2 regions of the Streptomyces sp. NPDC059455 genome follow, and region 2 is predicted to be linked to the other one. Evidence: riboswitches for the same ligand, from Rfam matches in the RefSeq annotation. Region 2 holds a riboswitch; the other holds the start of a gene.
The links. A riboswitch is a leader RNA that binds a small molecule or an ion and turns the genes downstream of it on or off. The one in region 2 is predicted to bind cobalamin.
Positions count from the first base shown of each region.

Region 1 (7,834 bases), on a different contig from region 2:
GGGGGTGCGGGCGTAGTAGGAGAGCTCCTTGTCGTTGGTGTGCTGCCCGATGGAGAGGGCCATGTCGAAGCCGAGTTCATGGACGCGCTGGTAGCTCCGGGCCACGTCGTCGAGCGTGGCCGCCTGGATGTTGAGGTGCTGGACACGGGTGCGGATCGGGTCGAGCGGCAGTCCACGCACCGCGGCGACGGCGACGGGGCGCCCCACCGAACCGCGCGGCCGGACGGTGTTCCTCCAGGTCCGCGAGACCACACGCGAGAAGATCGCCGAGACGGTCGGGACACTCTTCCCCGAACTGGACCAGGACGCCGTCCACGCCCTGACCACCTACGCCGTGGCGGGCGCCGACGGGCTGTTCGTACAGCGGGAGATCAACGGCGATGCCATCGACCTGGTGGCCATGTTCGAACTGCACGCACAGCTGCCGCACGAGGCGGCGACCCGCATGGCGGCGAGGAGCGAGCGCTGAAAGACACGCGTGCCGCCTGCTCGCGATTCAGGTCGATTGGCGGCGGCGATACGCCTGCGTCTTCGCGCGGTTGCCGCACAGCTGGGGTGAGCACCATTTGGCCCGGCCCGGGCGGGAGTTGTCGTAGAAGACCCACTGGCAGTCGGGGGCCGGACACACCCTGAGCCGATGCCAGGTCCCATTCACCGTGGCGGTCAGCGCGGACATGACGATATGTGCGAGGGCGGTGTCCACGGGGTCGGCGGCGATGGTCAGGTGGGCGCCGTGGCCGGCGGTCAGTGTGACGTGGAAGGAGTAGCCGACCGCGGCCTCGCCACCCTCGCCGTCACCCTCCGCGTCCTGGCGCAGCGCGGCCCGCAGCGCCGTGCGCAGCGCGCGGGCTCTGGTCAGGTGGCCCTGATGGGCCTTGGTGTCGGGTGCGTCACCTACGAAGAGGTCATGTTCCCGCAGCCAGCGTTCCAGATCGACGGGCGTGGCGAGCGCGTCGTGTCCCGTAAGGCGCCGCCCGTGTGCGACGAATCCCCGGCGATCCTCGGTGTTGGCGAAGTGATGGAGCAGGGCGATGCCCACCGGAAGGCCCTCGACCTCCTCGGCCCTAGTCGGTGGCAGCATGACCGATGTCCCCGTGAACGCGCCGGTAGGCATCCTTCACCCGGATCCGATCGCCGTCGAACTCGAACATGTCGCAGCCGTGCACCTCGTGGACCTGGCCATCGGTGTCGGTACCGGTGTAGGACCACTGGGAAGCGCCCCGGTTCCCGGCGATGAAGGCCACCCCGCCGGGCCGCGATTCGAGCCCCGCGTCGTAGGCGAGCATCAGCTCGAACCCCTTGCGCACTTCGGCCCGTCCGCGGAAGGTCATGCCCGGCTCCGGGCCGACGGACGCGCGGAACACACAGTCGTCCGTCATGAACTCCATCAGCAGGTCGAGATCCTTCCGCCGCCATGCCTCGCCGAAGCCTGCCAGCCGTTCCGGTGTCATCCCCATGACTAAACCCTTCCCGCGAAGCGTGCGGTGAGATAGGCATCCGTGTTCGGGCCGTCGGGGTTGGCGAGCACATGGCGCAGCCATGCCCGGCGTTCGAAGTCGGTGACGGCCAGCTCCCAGACGCAGCCGATGGCCTCACCGGGGTGCGGCGACAGCGCGTCCGGCTGCTCCAGGGGCGCCGAGAACAGTCGCTGATGGATCTCGTTCTCCCCGTGCCACCAGTCCACCAGCGCGAAACAGCGGTCGGCCGCGTCATGCGCGATGGCGAACCCGATGCCATGGCGGCTGTCCGTCCGAGCGGGGCTGGGCAGCACCGAGGCCGCGGTCTCCACGGTCGCGGCCACCAGCGCGGGACGCGGCACATCGGTCCACGCGCTGATGCCGTACACCTTCACGGCCCATCCACCGACCGTCTCCAGGCCCAGGAAGCCAATGGCCCGAGGACGATGCGGCCGCCGGAGCACGACCGATCCCCGTTGCGCGCTCATGGCCCGCCCTCCTCCACGACGACACGTGTTAAATGATTAGCAGGTGTCGACACTCTCGCGCAACACATGGCTCCGCTCCGGTGTCCCAGGCCCAGGCCGCGATCTCGACGCGGTTGCGGACGGTCAGCTTGGCCTGGATGTTCTCCGGTGACCGGGTGTCACGGCTCGGGGTCCGGGTCTTACGGCTTCGCCGTCCCGCGCAGGAAGCGGATGACCGGGTGGCCCGGATCGTGGGTGACATCGGCCTGGACGTCGTAGACCCGCTTGATCAAGGACGGGGTCAGCACATCGCCGGGACTGCCCTCGGCCACGACGCGTCCCTCGCGGAGGACGAGCAGGCGGTCGCAGTACATCGCGGCGAGGTTGAGGTCGTGGAGGGCGATCACGGCGGCGATCGGCAGGCTGACGACGAGGTCGAGCAGATCGAGCTGGTGCTGGATGTCGAGGTGGTTGGTCGGCTCGTCGAGCAGGAGCTCGCGCGGTTCCTGGGCGAGGGCCCGGGCGATCTGGGTGCGCTGGCGTTCGCCACCGGAGAGGGTGTGCCACGACTGACCGGCCCGGTCGGTCAGTCCGCTGCGCTCCAGGGCCGCGTCGACGGCCCGGGTGTCCACGGCGGAGGCCGACGCCCAGGCGCGCCGGTGCGGGATACGGCCGAGGGCCACCACCTCGCGGACGGTCAGCTCGGTCTGGGTGTGGGCATGCTGTTCGACGGTGGCGATACGGCGCGCCGTGGCGCGGCGGCCGACCTGTGGCAGGGCGCGGCCGTCCAGGGTGACCACTCCGGCGGAGGGGGCGAGGGTCCCGGCGAGCAGCCGCAACAGGGTTGATTTCCCTGAGCCGTTGGGACCGAGCAGGGCAACCGTCTCGCCGGGGCGCAGGGTGAGGGTGATGCCGTCGACGATCAGCCGGCCGTCGGTGCGGCGGCTGACGCGGTCGGCGCGGAGCCCGGAGGCCGCTTCCGGGGTGGCGGCGGGCTCCGAGTCGGGGGTTTCCGCGGTGGCGTCGGTCATGGCTTCCTCCGGCCGCGGTAGAGCACGGCGACGAAGGCCGGTACGCCGATGAGGGACGTCACCACGCCCACCGGGACCTCCTGGGGGTCGATGACGGTGCGGGCGGCGGTGTCCACCCACACCAGGAAGATGGCCCCGGCCAGTGCGGTGACCGGCAGCAGACGGGCGTGGCCGGGGCCGGTGAGGGCGCGGGTGGCATGCGGGAGGACCAGGCCGACGAAGCCGATGGCCCCGGCGGAGCTGACCAGGGTCGCGGTGAGCAGCGCGGTCGCGCACAGCAGGACGAGACGGGTACGGGCCACCCGGACGCCGAGCGCCGCGGCGGCCTCCTCCCCGAAGGCGAACGCGTCCAGGGTGCGGGCGTAGCCGAGACAGACCGCGAGGACGGCGGCCAGGACGGCGGTACACAGCAGCACATCGCCCCACCCGGCGCCGGTGAGCGAGCCGAGGAGCCAGAACAGCACGGCCCGGGTGGTGTCGGCGTCCGCGGAGGTGAGGACGATGAACGAGGTCAGCGCGGAGAACAGCTGCATGGCGGCCACTCCGGACAGCACCACGCGGTCGGTGCTGCCACCGAGAGTGTGGCTGAGCACCAGCACCAGGCCGAAGGACAGCAGCGCACCGGTGAACGCGCCCGCCGACAGGGACACGGCCCCGCCGCCCACGCCGAGCACGACCACGGTGACGGCGCCGGTGGAGGCACCCGAGGACACCCCGAGGACGAAGGGATCGGCCAGTGGATTGCGCAGCAGGGACTGCATCACGGCCCCGCAGAGGGCGAGGCCCGCCCCGCACACGGCGGCGAGCAGTGTGCGCGGCATGCGCAGGTTCCACACGATGCCGTCCCGAAGTGGCGGCAAGGTGCTCTCCCCCAGGCCGAGATGGGCGGTGACCGCCGCCCATACGTCGGCCGTGGAGATGTCCGCCGGGCCGATGGTCACGGCGAAGGCGACCGACGCGAGCAGCGCGGCCAGCCCTCCCACGACCAGCGGCAGGAGGCGGGTGCTCATACGGCGGATGCCCAGGTTGCGGTTGCTCACGCGGCGGGTGCTCACATGGCGCGTATTCACTTGGCGCGCACTCACTTGGCGAGCCCGAAGTCGCGCAGCCCGGCGGCGACCTGTTCCACCCCTTCGACCGTACGGATGGACGGGTTCATGGCCTGCCCGCTCAGCAGGATGTACCGCTTCTTCCTCACCGCGGTGAGATTGCGGGTGGCGGCGTTGGTCTCGAGGAAACGCACCTTCGCCTGGGCGGTCTCCGCGGTCTGCTGCTCGCGCGTGAGATCGCCGAGGACGATGACGTCCGGGTCGCGGTCGGCCACGGTCTCCCAGTTGATCTGCGGCCACTCGTCGTGGGTGTCGGAGAAGGCGTTCTCCGCCCCGACGGCCCGGGTGATGGCGCCCGGCGCGCCACAGCAGCCGGCGAGGTAGGGCGACTGGGAGTTGGCGAACCAGTACATGAGGGAGACACCGGAGGCGTCCAGTCCCTCCGTGGCCTTGCGAACGCGCTCCTTCAGCCGCGCGACGAGCCTCTCGCCGCGCTCGTCGACACCGAACGCGTGGGCCAGATCGCGTATCTCGCCGTACACCACATCAAGGGTGAGGGGCTTGCCGCGGGAGCCGTCGCCACCGCTGTCGGTGTCCCTGCCCGCCGCGCAGTCGGACGGCGAGACATACGTGGGCACGCCCAGCTTCTCGAACTGCTCGCGGGTGGCCACGCCGCCCTTGCCGAGGGTGGAGACGAACGAGGCGGTGACGAAGTCGGGTTCGGCGTCCAGGGACTTCTCGAAGGACGGCGCGTTGTCGGCCAGACGCTCCACCGTGGCGTTGGCCTTCTCCAGGCCCTTCATCACCGGGTCGGTCCAGGTGGCGGTGGCCACCATGCGGTCGGCGAGGCCGAGCGAGAGCAGGATCTCCGTGGTGCCCTGGTTGAGCGAGAGGGCCCGTTTCGGGGCGGACTTCAAGGTGGTCTTGTGGCCGCAGTTGTCGATCGTGCGCGGATAGCCCGAACCGGCGGGCTTTCCGGCGGCCGCGTCGTCATGGCCGGAGCCACCGCACGCGGTGAGCAGAAGGGCGGGGGCGAGCAGGAACGCCGCGGTACGGCGGGCGGAGCGGAGCACGGGCAGCCTCGGTGGTCGGGGCTCGTACGCGGAGCCTGGCCTACGGACGTCCCCCGCGCACCGGGCGCGGAGGTGCCAGCAGGTCTTCGGACTCGGGCTCGTCCGGACGGGGCTCCTTCCCGGTGCTCGTTCGCGACGGCCCCACGGCCGTCACGGACTCCTCCCAGTGGTGTCACATGCCCCGCCCGTCCCCCTCACCGCTGCGCGTCAGTTCCGGATTCGCACCGGATTCCCTGGCCTCGGATGTGGCACGACTGGCTCCCCGAGACTACCAAGAGCGTCGAACGCTCGCGTCCCACGGTCAGTTCGGCCGCCGACGGGCCCGCTTCACCTCGCGGTCCACGGCCCAGGCGTCGCCGACCGGCCCGAGGTGGCCCAGCTTGTCGGGGTTGACCACCGTGCGAATGGTCTGGATCTGCCCGTCGAGCACATCGAGGACCAGGGTGTGGAGCACCTTGCCGTCCCGGTCCCGGAGGATCGCACCGGGCTGGCCGTTGACCTCACGCGGCTCCAACGACGCATCGATCCGCAGCAGCCAGGGGAAGACATTGCCCAGCAGCCGCGCCACGTTCTCCGCGCCCATGACGGCCCTGGCCAGCTGCGGGGCCTTGCCGCCACCGTCCCCGACCAGCCGCACATCGGCGGCCAGCAGCTTCCGCAGCCCGCCCACATCGCCGTCCTTCAGCGCGTCGAAGAACCGCGTGGCCAGCTCCTGCCGCTCCTGCCGGTCCGCCGCGAACCGCGGCCGTCCGGCCCGCATATGGCGCCGCGCCCGCACCAGCAGCTGCCGGCATGCCGCCTCCGACCGCCCCACCGCCGTGGCGATCTCGTCGAATCCGAAGGCGAACACCTCCCGCAGCACGAACACCGCCCGCTCCAGCGGGCTGAGCCGCTCCAGGAGCAGCAGCGCCGCCATCGACACCGAGTCGGCCAGCTCCACCGCGCGGGCCGGATCCTGATACGGATCGCTGAGCAGCGGCTCGGGAAACCACGGGCCCACATACTCCTCCCGTCGCACCCGCGCGGAGCGCAGCACATCGATCGAGATGCGGGTCACCGTGGCCGACAGATACGCCTTGGTGGACGTGGGCCGGGTGGCCGAGCCGTCGAAGCGCAGCCATGTTTCCTGCACCGCGTCCTCGGCCTCGCTCACACTGCCCAGGATCCGGTAGGCGATCGAGAACAGCAGCGGCCGCAGCTCCTCGAACTCCTCGACCTCACTCACGCGGATTCCCCTCCCCCGATGCCGGTCAGTGGAACTGCCCGACCTGGTAGTCGCCCGCCGGCTGCCGGGTGATGACGTTCAGCCGGTTCACCATGTTCATGAACGAGACCAGGATCACCAGGGCGGTGAGCTGCTCCTCGTCGTAGTGCTTGGCGGCGTTCGCCCACACCTCGTCGCCGACGCCACCGGCCGCGTCCGCCACCCGGGTCCCCTCTTCCGCCAGCTCCAGCGCGGCACGCTCGGCGTCGGTGAAGACCGTGGCCTCCCGCCATGCCGCCACCAGGTTCAGCCGCACGGCGGTCTCACCGGCCGCGGCGGCCTCCTTGGTGTGCATGTCGAGGCAGCCGGCGCAGCCGTTGATCTGGCTCACGCGCAGCGCCACCAGCTCCTGCGTGGCGGGCGGCAGCGGCGATCCCTTGACCGCCTTGCCCACCGCCATGACGGGCTTGAGGACCTTGCCCGCGGTCGGACCGGCGAAGTAGTTCAGTCGCGCGTCCATGGTGTGCTCCTCGGTGGTTGTCAGTGGCTACACCCCTGAGACGAGGTGGCCCGACCTCCTGTGACATGGACGCATGTGACCTGCGTCTCCCCGCCAACGGGCCCACCGGGCCAAACAGTTGTACGCTACGGCTCGGTCCGATCAACGGAATACAACGGGGAGACAGAGTCATCGTGAGCGAGCCAGCCGGCAGAATACGTTCCCTTCGTGCCTACTCCGCCGTCTCGGCGGTGCTCACCGGGACGATCGCCCTGTACATCGCGCTTGTCGCCTTCGGCAACATCACCGACTTCGACACCAATCAGCAATTCGTCCGCCATGTCCTGGCGATGGACACCACGTTCAAGGACGACGACCTGATGTGGCGGGCCATCAAGTCCACCGCTCTCCAGGACACCGCCTACGTCGCCATCATCGTCTGGGAGAGCATCGCCGCCCTCGTCCTCATCGCCGCGACGGCCATGTGGGGGTCGGGACTGCGCGGGGGCAGCGTCCGCCGCGCCCGTCAGGCCAGCACCGTGGGGCTGTTGATGCTGATGCTGCTGTTCGGCGCCGGGTTCATCGCCATCGGTGGCGAGTGGTTCGCCATGTGGCAGTCCAAGACGTGGAACGGGCTGGAGGCCGCCACCCGCGTCTTCCTGATCTCCGGGATCGTGCTGCTGCTCATCCACCTGCTCGCGGCCGGGCGGACCGAGCCCGACGCCACGGACTGACCGGCACTCCACCGACTCGAAAGCGGCAGCGGACCCATCGTTGCCGCGGACTCTTGACAGTGACCTGAGTCACCTTTAACGTCCGCGGCAACGCTCTGTGAGAGCGCTCTCTCGACGGCCCCGCGTGACCACACCGCTGGGCTGCCTCTCCCGCTCTTCCGCTCTTCCCGTGTGCGCACGGAAAGGAGAGTCATGTCGCCTACACCCCCGCGCTTCCCGCCGTTACGGCGCGTCCTCGGCCGCTGGCGAGGTCCGGGTGTCGTCCTCGCCGCCGTCGGCCTCATCCTGTCCATGCTGTCCACCGGCTCGGCCAGTGCGCG
Region 1 covers NZ_JBHYVB010000013.1:60,466-68,299, reverse strand. The annotation lists gene ACFXB5_RS06815 (hypothetical protein) at 1-180, opposite strand, end outside; partial or broken gene ACFXB5_RS06810 (TetR/AcrR family transcriptional regulator) at 200-469, shown strand; gene ACFXB5_RS06805 (CGNR zinc finger domain-containing protein) at 497-1,081, opposite strand; gene ACFXB5_RS06800 (nuclear transport factor 2 family protein) at 1,065-1,457, opposite strand; gene ACFXB5_RS06795 (hypothetical protein) at 1,460-1,945, opposite strand; gene ACFXB5_RS06790 (ABC transporter ATP-binding protein) at 2,125-2,955, opposite strand; gene ACFXB5_RS06785 (FecCD family ABC transporter permease) at 2,952-3,965, opposite strand; gene ACFXB5_RS06780 (ABC transporter substrate-binding protein) at 4,037-5,077, opposite strand; cobalamin riboswitch at 5,137-5,351, opposite strand; gene ACFXB5_RS06775 (RNA polymerase sigma-70 factor) at 5,379-6,302, opposite strand; gene ACFXB5_RS06770 (carboxymuconolactone decarboxylase family protein) at 6,328-6,801, opposite strand; gene ACFXB5_RS06765 (DUF2165 domain-containing protein) at 6,975-7,514, shown strand; gene ACFXB5_RS06760 (DUF1996 domain-containing protein) at 7,707-7,834, shown strand, end outside.
Region 1: linked by a shared signal. The riboswitch ahead of ACFXB5_RS06780 (ABC transporter substrate-binding protein) and the one ahead of metE (5-methyltetrahydropteroyltriglutamate--homocysteine S-methyltransferase) in region 2 are both predicted to bind cobalamin.

Region 2 (7,834 bases):
ACACCGTGGTCCGGCCCACGGCCGACACGCCCACCGACGACGACCCCATCGGCTGCGCCTACGCCGTCGTCAGCACCGACCGGCTCGCCGCCGCCGTCGAGACCAACACGGTCTGGGACAAGCCCTCCTCCGCCGCGGGCACCACGTGGGAGAACGGACGGCTGTGGCGGCAGACGGTGCGCGAGGACGGGCAGATCACCGCCCGGCTCTGCTGCGGTGAGTGGACCCACCGGGCCGCCACCGCTCCCGTCGGCGCCACCGAGCCGCTGCCCTGGGCCACCGTGGTCCTCACCCGGGACCGCAACGGCGACGGCGTGGTCGACTGGCAGGACGCCGCCATCGCCTTCCGCGACATCATGGTCAATCCGCTCGGCGCCGACGAGCAGCATCTGCGGGTCGTCCCGCACATCCCGTTCAACTTCGCCAGCCAGGCCACCAACCCGTTCCTCGACACCCTCGACAATGTCAAGCGCATCGCGCTGGCCACCGATGGACTGCGGCAGTACACCCTGCTCAAGGGCTATCAGTCGGAGGGCCATGACTCCGCCCACCCCGACTACGCGGGCAACTACAACACCCGCGCCGGTGGTCTGGCCGACCTCAACACCCTGCTGCGCTCCGGACGCCGCTGGAACAGCGACTTCGCGGTGCACGTCAACGCCACCGAGTCCTATCCGGTGGCCAACGCCTTCTCCGAGACACTGGTCGACAGACACGACAAGCAGTGGGACTGGCTGGACCAGTCGTACCGCATCGACGCCCGCCGCGACCTGGTCTCCGGCGATATCGTCCGGCGTTTCCAGGACCTGCGGAACGACACCGACCCGGCCCTCGCCGGTCTCTACATCGATGTCTTCCGCGAGTCCGGCTGGAACTCCGACCGGCTCCAGCGGGCCCTGCGCGAGCAGGGCTGGCGGGTGGCCACCGAATGGGGCCACGGGCTGGAGCGCTCCTCGCTGTGGTCGCACTGGGCCACCGAGACCGACTACGGCCCGGACAGCTCGCGCGGTATCAACTCCCGGCTCATCCGCTTCCTCCGCAACCACCAGAAGGATGCCTTCGCCGACAAGTGGCCCACCCTGCTCGGCATCCCCCGGATGGGCAACTTCGAGGGCTGGACCGGCAAGACCGACTGGACCGCCTTCTACCGGCTCATCTGGACCCACAGTCTGCCCGCCAAGTATCTCCAGGCGTACCCCATCCGCACCTGGGGCGACCACGAGATCACCTTCGAGGGGCCCGGCCGCACCTCCGTCACCGACACCGGCGGCGTCCGCCGCATCACCACCGACGGGCGGCTGGTCTACGACGGCGGTGGCTATCTGCTGCCCTGGGAGCCGCGCGAGGCCACCGACCCCGCCAAGCTCTACCACTACAACCCGGCGGGTGGCACCACCCGTTGGCGGCTGCCGCGCGGCTGGTCGGGACGGCGGTCCGTGGTGCTGTACCGCCTCACCGACCAGGGGCGCGCCAAGCCGGTCACCCTGCCGGTGCGCGACGGCCACATCAGCGTCACCGCCGACCCCGACGTCCCCTATGTGGTGCTGCGCTCCCCCGCCCCTGCCCAGGCGGCGCCCGGCTGGGGCGAGGGCACCCCGCTGTACGACCCCGGTTTCCACTCCGGTTCGCTGCGCGGCCGGCAGACCACCGGCCCGGCCACCGTGGAACGCGGTGCGCTGGGCGACTACGAACTGGTCATCGGCGAGGGCGCCGCCGCCACCGTCGGCCAGCGCATCGGCCGGCTGGCCCCCGGCGGCTATGTGGCCTCCGTACAGGTGGAGGTGGGGGCGGAGGCCGGTGAGCGGCGGCGGGCCGCGCTGCGGGTGCACACCGCCGACGGCGTCACCGCGGAGAACTGGACCGAGACCTCGACCGCCGTGAACCACATGGCGGCCGACCGCAAACACGGCACCCGTTTCCAGCGGATGTTCACCTACTTCACCGTCCCCGACGGCGGCGGCCCGGTCACCCTCACCCTCGACGTGGCGGCGGGGCGGGCCCGGGTCCGCTTCGACCGGCTGCGGGTCGTGCGGGCCCGGCGGACCACGAGGCCCGGCGCGCTGGTGTACGAGGACTTCGAGCGGGTGCCCCAGGGCTGGGGCCCGTTCGTCAAGGGCGACGCGGGCGGGGTGACCGACCCGCGGACGCATATCGCGCGGCGGCACGCCCCGTACACTCAGGCCGGTTGGAACGGCAAGGTGATCGACGATGTGCTCGAGGGCGGCCAGTCGCTGAAGTCGCGCGGCGAGAACCCGGGCCTGGTCTACCGTACGGTGCCGCACACCGCCCGCTTCCGCCCCGGGCGGTGCTACCGGGTGACCCTGACCTACGCCAACGAGGCGGCCGGTCAGTACGCATGGGTCACGGCCGTGGACGAGCCCGGGGCGCGGGAGCTGGAGCGCACCCCGCTGCCCGCCGCCACCGGGCGGGCCACGCACGGCTACACCGTCACCGCGCCCGCGGACGGCGAGCTGTGGGTGGGGCTGCGGAAGACCGGCGACAGCGGCACCGCGGAGTTCACGCTCGACTCCTTCACCGTGGAGGAGCTGGACTGACACCGCGCGGGGAGCGGGGCTGACACCGCGGAGGGAGCGGGGCTGACACCGCGGAGGGAGCGGGACGGCCCGCACACGTGTCCCGCTCCCCGCGGTCCCCACCTTCGGTTACGTGTCCATCCACCCCGCCGCACGGCCCCCTCCCGCCCCCTGGCGAGCGGGCGGTCCGTGGGCGAAGATCTGCGGGTGGGGGCGCAGCCGACCGGAGGGGACCGCGGATGTATCACACCTGGATGCGGTACTTCACGCCCAGCCCGGCCCATCACCGGCTCGGCCTGGTGTGTCTCGGTGTCGGCCTCCAGCACGGCGCCCTGCCCGTCGTCGGCCCGCGGGTCCTCGACCATCATGTGGCGGTGGTCATCAGCGCGGGCCGCGGCTGGTTCCGCGGCGCGGACGGCCGCCGCCGTACCGTCACCGCGCCCGCGCTGCTCTGGCTCACCCCCGGTGTCAGCCACCACTACGGCCCGGACCCGGACACCGGATGGGACGAGGCGTTCGTCGACTTCACCGGCCCGGCCACCGCCGCGTACGCCGATCTGGGCTATATCGACCCGGACCGTCCGGTGGTCGCGCTCACCGACACCGCCACCGCCCGTACGGCCATCGGTCGCATCGTCCGCGCCGCGCGCCGGGGCAATCCGTTCCTGGAGGTCGAGACGGCCGCCGCCGTCCATGAACTCCTCGTCGCCCTGCGCCGCGTGCGCGCCGGTGGCGGCTCGGACGGCCATCCGGTGCTCCAGGCGCTGGCCAGGGACGCCTTCCAATCCCTGTCGGTGGCCGAGCACGCCGCCCGGCACGGCATGACACCGGCCGAACTGCGCACCGCGGTACGGCGCGGCGCGGGGTGCAGCCCCAAGGACTACCTCCTCGGGATCCGGCTGGGCCGGGCCAAGGAGCTCCTCGTCGGTACCGAAATGCCGGTGGCCGCCATCGCCCGCCGCGTCGGCTACGACGACCCCGCCTACTTCAGCAGGCTGTTCGCCCGCCGCGTGGGCACCGCACCGGTCCACTTCCGCGAGCAGCAGTGCCGCTCGGTCCCCGGCGGTTTCACCAACCGCGTCCCCGACCCGGCCCGCCCACCGACGATCCCGCCCTGCGCCCCGCCGGACGACGCACGGCTCGGCGGCGCATGACGAAACGGCGAGTGACGAGGCGGCGCATGACGAGGCGGCGCATGACGAGGCGGCGGGTGACGTGTTAGCCCATTGGGGGGACGTTGGGCCGCGATCCGCACGACAAAGGGGCACCATGCATGCGAAGCCGGTCATTTCCGGCCGCTCATCCCCATCAAGGAGTTCCCATGCGTATGCGGACCGCCCTGTCCACGCTCGCTCTCACCGCCGCGTCCCTCGCCGTCGGCGCGACCGGTGCCGTCGCGGAGGACGGCCCCGATGTCACCGTCAACAACGCCAGCAGCACGACCTTCCCCGGCGTATGCGCCAGCAACCAGTTCTCCTTCGTCACCGTCCCGGTCAACCTGGTGGGCCAGTCGGACTCCAGCTCGTGCTGACCCCCCGCGCCACGAGCCCGTGAGGGGCGGAACCCCCGGCCCACGCGGCCGGGGGTTTCCCATGCCGTAGGCTGGCCGGTGCAGCTGGTTCGCCCCGTCCGCCAGGCGGGACGCGTCGCAAGAGGGAACCCGGTGGAAATCCGGGACTGCCCCGCAGCGGTGAGCGGGAACGACCGCCGTCATACGCACTGGGTCCGGTGAGAGGGACCTGGGAAGCGACGGCCATTAGGTGTCCTCCTGAGGAGGACGCGCCCGTGAGTCCGAAGACCTGCCATCTGCCCGCGTACGGACCACCCGTGCGCGGACATCCCGGTGACCTCGAGGGCGGGTCGGCGAACATGCACCAGGCGGACGACCGCGCGCCTGCCGCGCGAGGTCGTGGCGTCCGGTCCGTCACCCTTCGCGCTCTCCTCCCGTCGCCGGGACCTCAGGGATTCATCTCGCGAAGGAGATCTCCGTGACCACCAAGTCCGCGGCCGCGGCGGCACGGGCCACCGTGTACGGCTACCCCCGCCAGGGCCCGAACCGGGAACTGAAGAAGGCGATCGAGGGCTACTGGAAGGGCCGCGTCACCGCCGAAGCGCTGAGGGCCACCACCGCCGAACTGCGCCGCGCCAACTGGCGGCGACTGGCCGGGGCGGGCATCGACGAAGTCCCCACGGGCGACTTCTCGTACTACGACCATGTGCTGGACACCACCGTCATGGTCGGCGCCATCCCCGACCGCCACCGGGACGCCGTCGCCGCCGACCCGCTCGACGGGTACTTCGCGATGGCGCGGGGCACTCAGGACGTGGCGCCGCTGGAGATGACCAAGTGGTTCGACACCAACTACCACTATCTGGTCCCCGAGCTGGGTCCGGACACGGTGTTCGCGGCCGACTCCGCCAAGCAGGTCGCGGAGCTCAAGGAGGCCCTCGCCCTCGGGCTGACCGCGCGGCCGGTCCTCGTCGGCCCCGTCACCTACCTCCTCCTCGCCAAGCCCGCGCCCGGCGCGCCCGCCGGCTTCGAGCCGCTCACCCTCCTGGACCGGCTGCTTCCGGTGTACGCCGAGGTCCTGGCCGATCTGCGGGCGGCCGGTGCCGAGTGGGTGCAGCTCGACGAGCCGGCCCTGGTCCAGGACCGCGCCCCCGCCGAGCGACACGCGGCCGGGCGCGCCTACCGTGACCTCGGCGCCCTCACCGACCGCCCGAAACTGCTGGTCGCCTCGTACTTCGACCGCCTCGGCGAGGCGCTGCCGGTGCTGGCCAAGGCCCCGGTCGAGGGGCTGGCGCTGGACTTCACGGAGGCCGCCGCGGCGCATCTGGACGCGCTGGCCGCCGTCGGCGGGCTGCCCCGCAAGCGACTGGTCGCCGGGGTCGTCAGCGGCCGCAACATCTGGGTCAACGACCTGGAAAAGTCCCTGACCACGCTCGGCACCCTGCTGGGCCTGGCGGACCGGGTCGATGTGGCCGCCTCCTGCTCGCTGCTGCACGTCCCCCTCGACACGACGGCCGAGCGGGACATCGAACCGCAGATCCTGCGCTGGCTGGCCTTCGCCCGGCAGAAGACCGCGGAGATCGTCACCCTCGCCAAGGGCCTGGCCCGCGGCACCGGCGCGATCACCGCCGAGCTGGCCGCGAACCGGGCCGACCTCGCCTCCCGCGCCAACTCCCCCATCACCCGCGACCCGGCCGTCCGCGCCCGCGCCGCCGCGGTCACCGGGGACGACGCCCGCCGCTCCCAGCCGTACGCCGAGCGCACCGCGGCCCAGCGCGCCCACCTCCGCCTGCCGCCGCTGCCGACCACCACCATCGGCTCCTTCCCGCAGACCGGCGAACTCCGCACCGCCCGCGCCGACCTGCGCCGCGGCCGGATCGACACGGCCGGTTACGAGGAGCGCATCAAGGCCGAGATCCAGGAGGTGATCTCCTTCCAGGAGCAGACCGGCCTGGATGTGCTGGTGCACGGCGAGGCCGAGCGCAACGACATGGTCCAGTACTTCGCCGAGCGGCTCACCGGCTATCTCGCCACACAGCACGGCTGGGTCCAGTCCTACGGCACCCGTTACGTCCGCCCGCCGATCCTGGCCGGTGACGTCTCGCGCCCCGAACCGATGACGGTGCGCTGGACGGCGTACGCCCAGTCCCTCACCGAACGCCCGGTCAAGGGCATGCTCACCGGCCCGGTCACCATGCTCGCGTGGTCCTTCGTCCGCGACGACCAGCCCCGCGGCGACACCGCGCGCCAGGTCGCCCTCGCCCTGCGCGACGAGGTGAACGACCTGGAGGCGGCCGGGACCTCGGTCATCCAGGTGGACGAGCCCGCGCTGCGCGAGACCCTGCCCCTGCGCACCGCCGACCGGCCCGCCTATCTGGCCTGGGCGACCGAGGCCTTCCGGCTCACCACCGGCGGGGTACGCCCCGACACCCAGATCCACACCCATATGTGCTACGCCGAGTTCGGCGACATCGTCCAGGCGATCGACGACCTCGACGCCGATGTCATCAGTCTGGAGGCCGCCCGCTCCCATATGCGGGTGGCCCGCGAGCTCGCCGCCCACGGCTATCCGCGCGAGGCCGGGCCCGGGGTGTACGACATCCACTCCCCGCGGGTGCCCAGCGCGGAAGAGGCGGCCGAACTGCTGCGGACGGGCCTGAAGGCCATCCCCGCCGAGCGGCTGTGGGTCAACCCCGACTGCGGTCTGAAGACCCGCGGCTGGCCGGAGACCCGCTCCTCACTGGAGAACCTGGTCACCGCGGCCCGTACGGTCCGCGGTGAGCTGCCCGCGTCCTGACCCGGACGACCGGCCGGGACCGGTGACGCGCAGCAGGTCCAGCTTGCCCGCGTCGCCGCTTCCGGTCGCCGCCGTGTAGGTGACCATGCGCAGATCCGCGCCGGGGACGATGAGCACATCGCAGTCGAGCAGGATGTCGCCGATCTCCGGATGCCGGATCGTCTTGCGGTCGGAGGTGTGCTGGGCGGCGGTCGTCCGGGTGGCCCAGTGACGGGCGAAGGCCTCGGACTCCGCCCGTAGTTCCCGCACCAGGCGGGCGAGCCGGGTGTCGGCGGGGTAGCGGGAGACGGCGTCCTTGAGGTCGGCCACGATGGAGGTTTCGAAGGTGTCGAGTCCGCGTTCGGGCCGGACGCGGAGCACCGGGTCGCGGGCGGCACCGGTGCCGAACAGGGCGCGGGCCAGGTTGCGTTCGGCGGCCGGGAGGACGGTGGGGTCGCCGTGCAGGGCGCTCCACATGGCGTTCCACCACACCAGGGTCCAGTCGGCGGTGAACACCCCGATCGGGACGTCGCCCAGGCGCGCCGCGAGCCGCTGGATGCCCGGGGGCACATGGGCGCTGACCGTCCCGTCCCGCGGCGGCAGCAGCCCGGCGCTCCGGTACAGCTGGTCGCGTTCGGCGCGGGACAGCTGGAGGGCGCGGGCGAGGGCGCCGACGACCTGGTCCGAGGGGTGCTTCGCGCGTCCCTGCTCCAGGCGCAGGATGTAGTCGACGGAGAGCCCGGCCAGCTCGGCGAGCTCCTCGCGACGCAGCCCCGGCGCGCGGCGGCTCGCCTTCGGGGTGAAGCCGGCGTCGGCCGGGGCGAGGCGGTCGCGCCAGGCGCGCAGGAGCGCGGCGAAGTCGGAGCGGGAGGAAGCCATGGGTTCATTCTCGCCGCGCGGCGCCGGATGAGCCTGGGTACTGCCGGTCCTAGTGACGGGGACGGCACTGGTCGGCGTCGACGGGGGCGGCGAACGTGGAGCCGCCGCGCCCGGACCGGGCGCCATCGGCCGACC
Region 2 covers NZ_JBHYVB010000032.1:5,060-12,893, reverse strand. The annotation lists gene ACFXB5_RS14135 (endo-alpha-N-acetylgalactosaminidase family protein) at 1-2,555, shown strand, start outside; gene ACFXB5_RS14130 (helix-turn-helix domain-containing protein) at 2,774-3,688, shown strand; gene ACFXB5_RS14125 (hypothetical protein) at 3,856-4,065, shown strand; cobalamin riboswitch at 4,134-4,356, shown strand; gene metE (5-methyltetrahydropteroyltriglutamate--homocysteine S-methyltransferase) at 4,523-6,841, shown strand; gene ACFXB5_RS14115 (helix-turn-helix transcriptional regulator) at 6,782-7,699, opposite strand.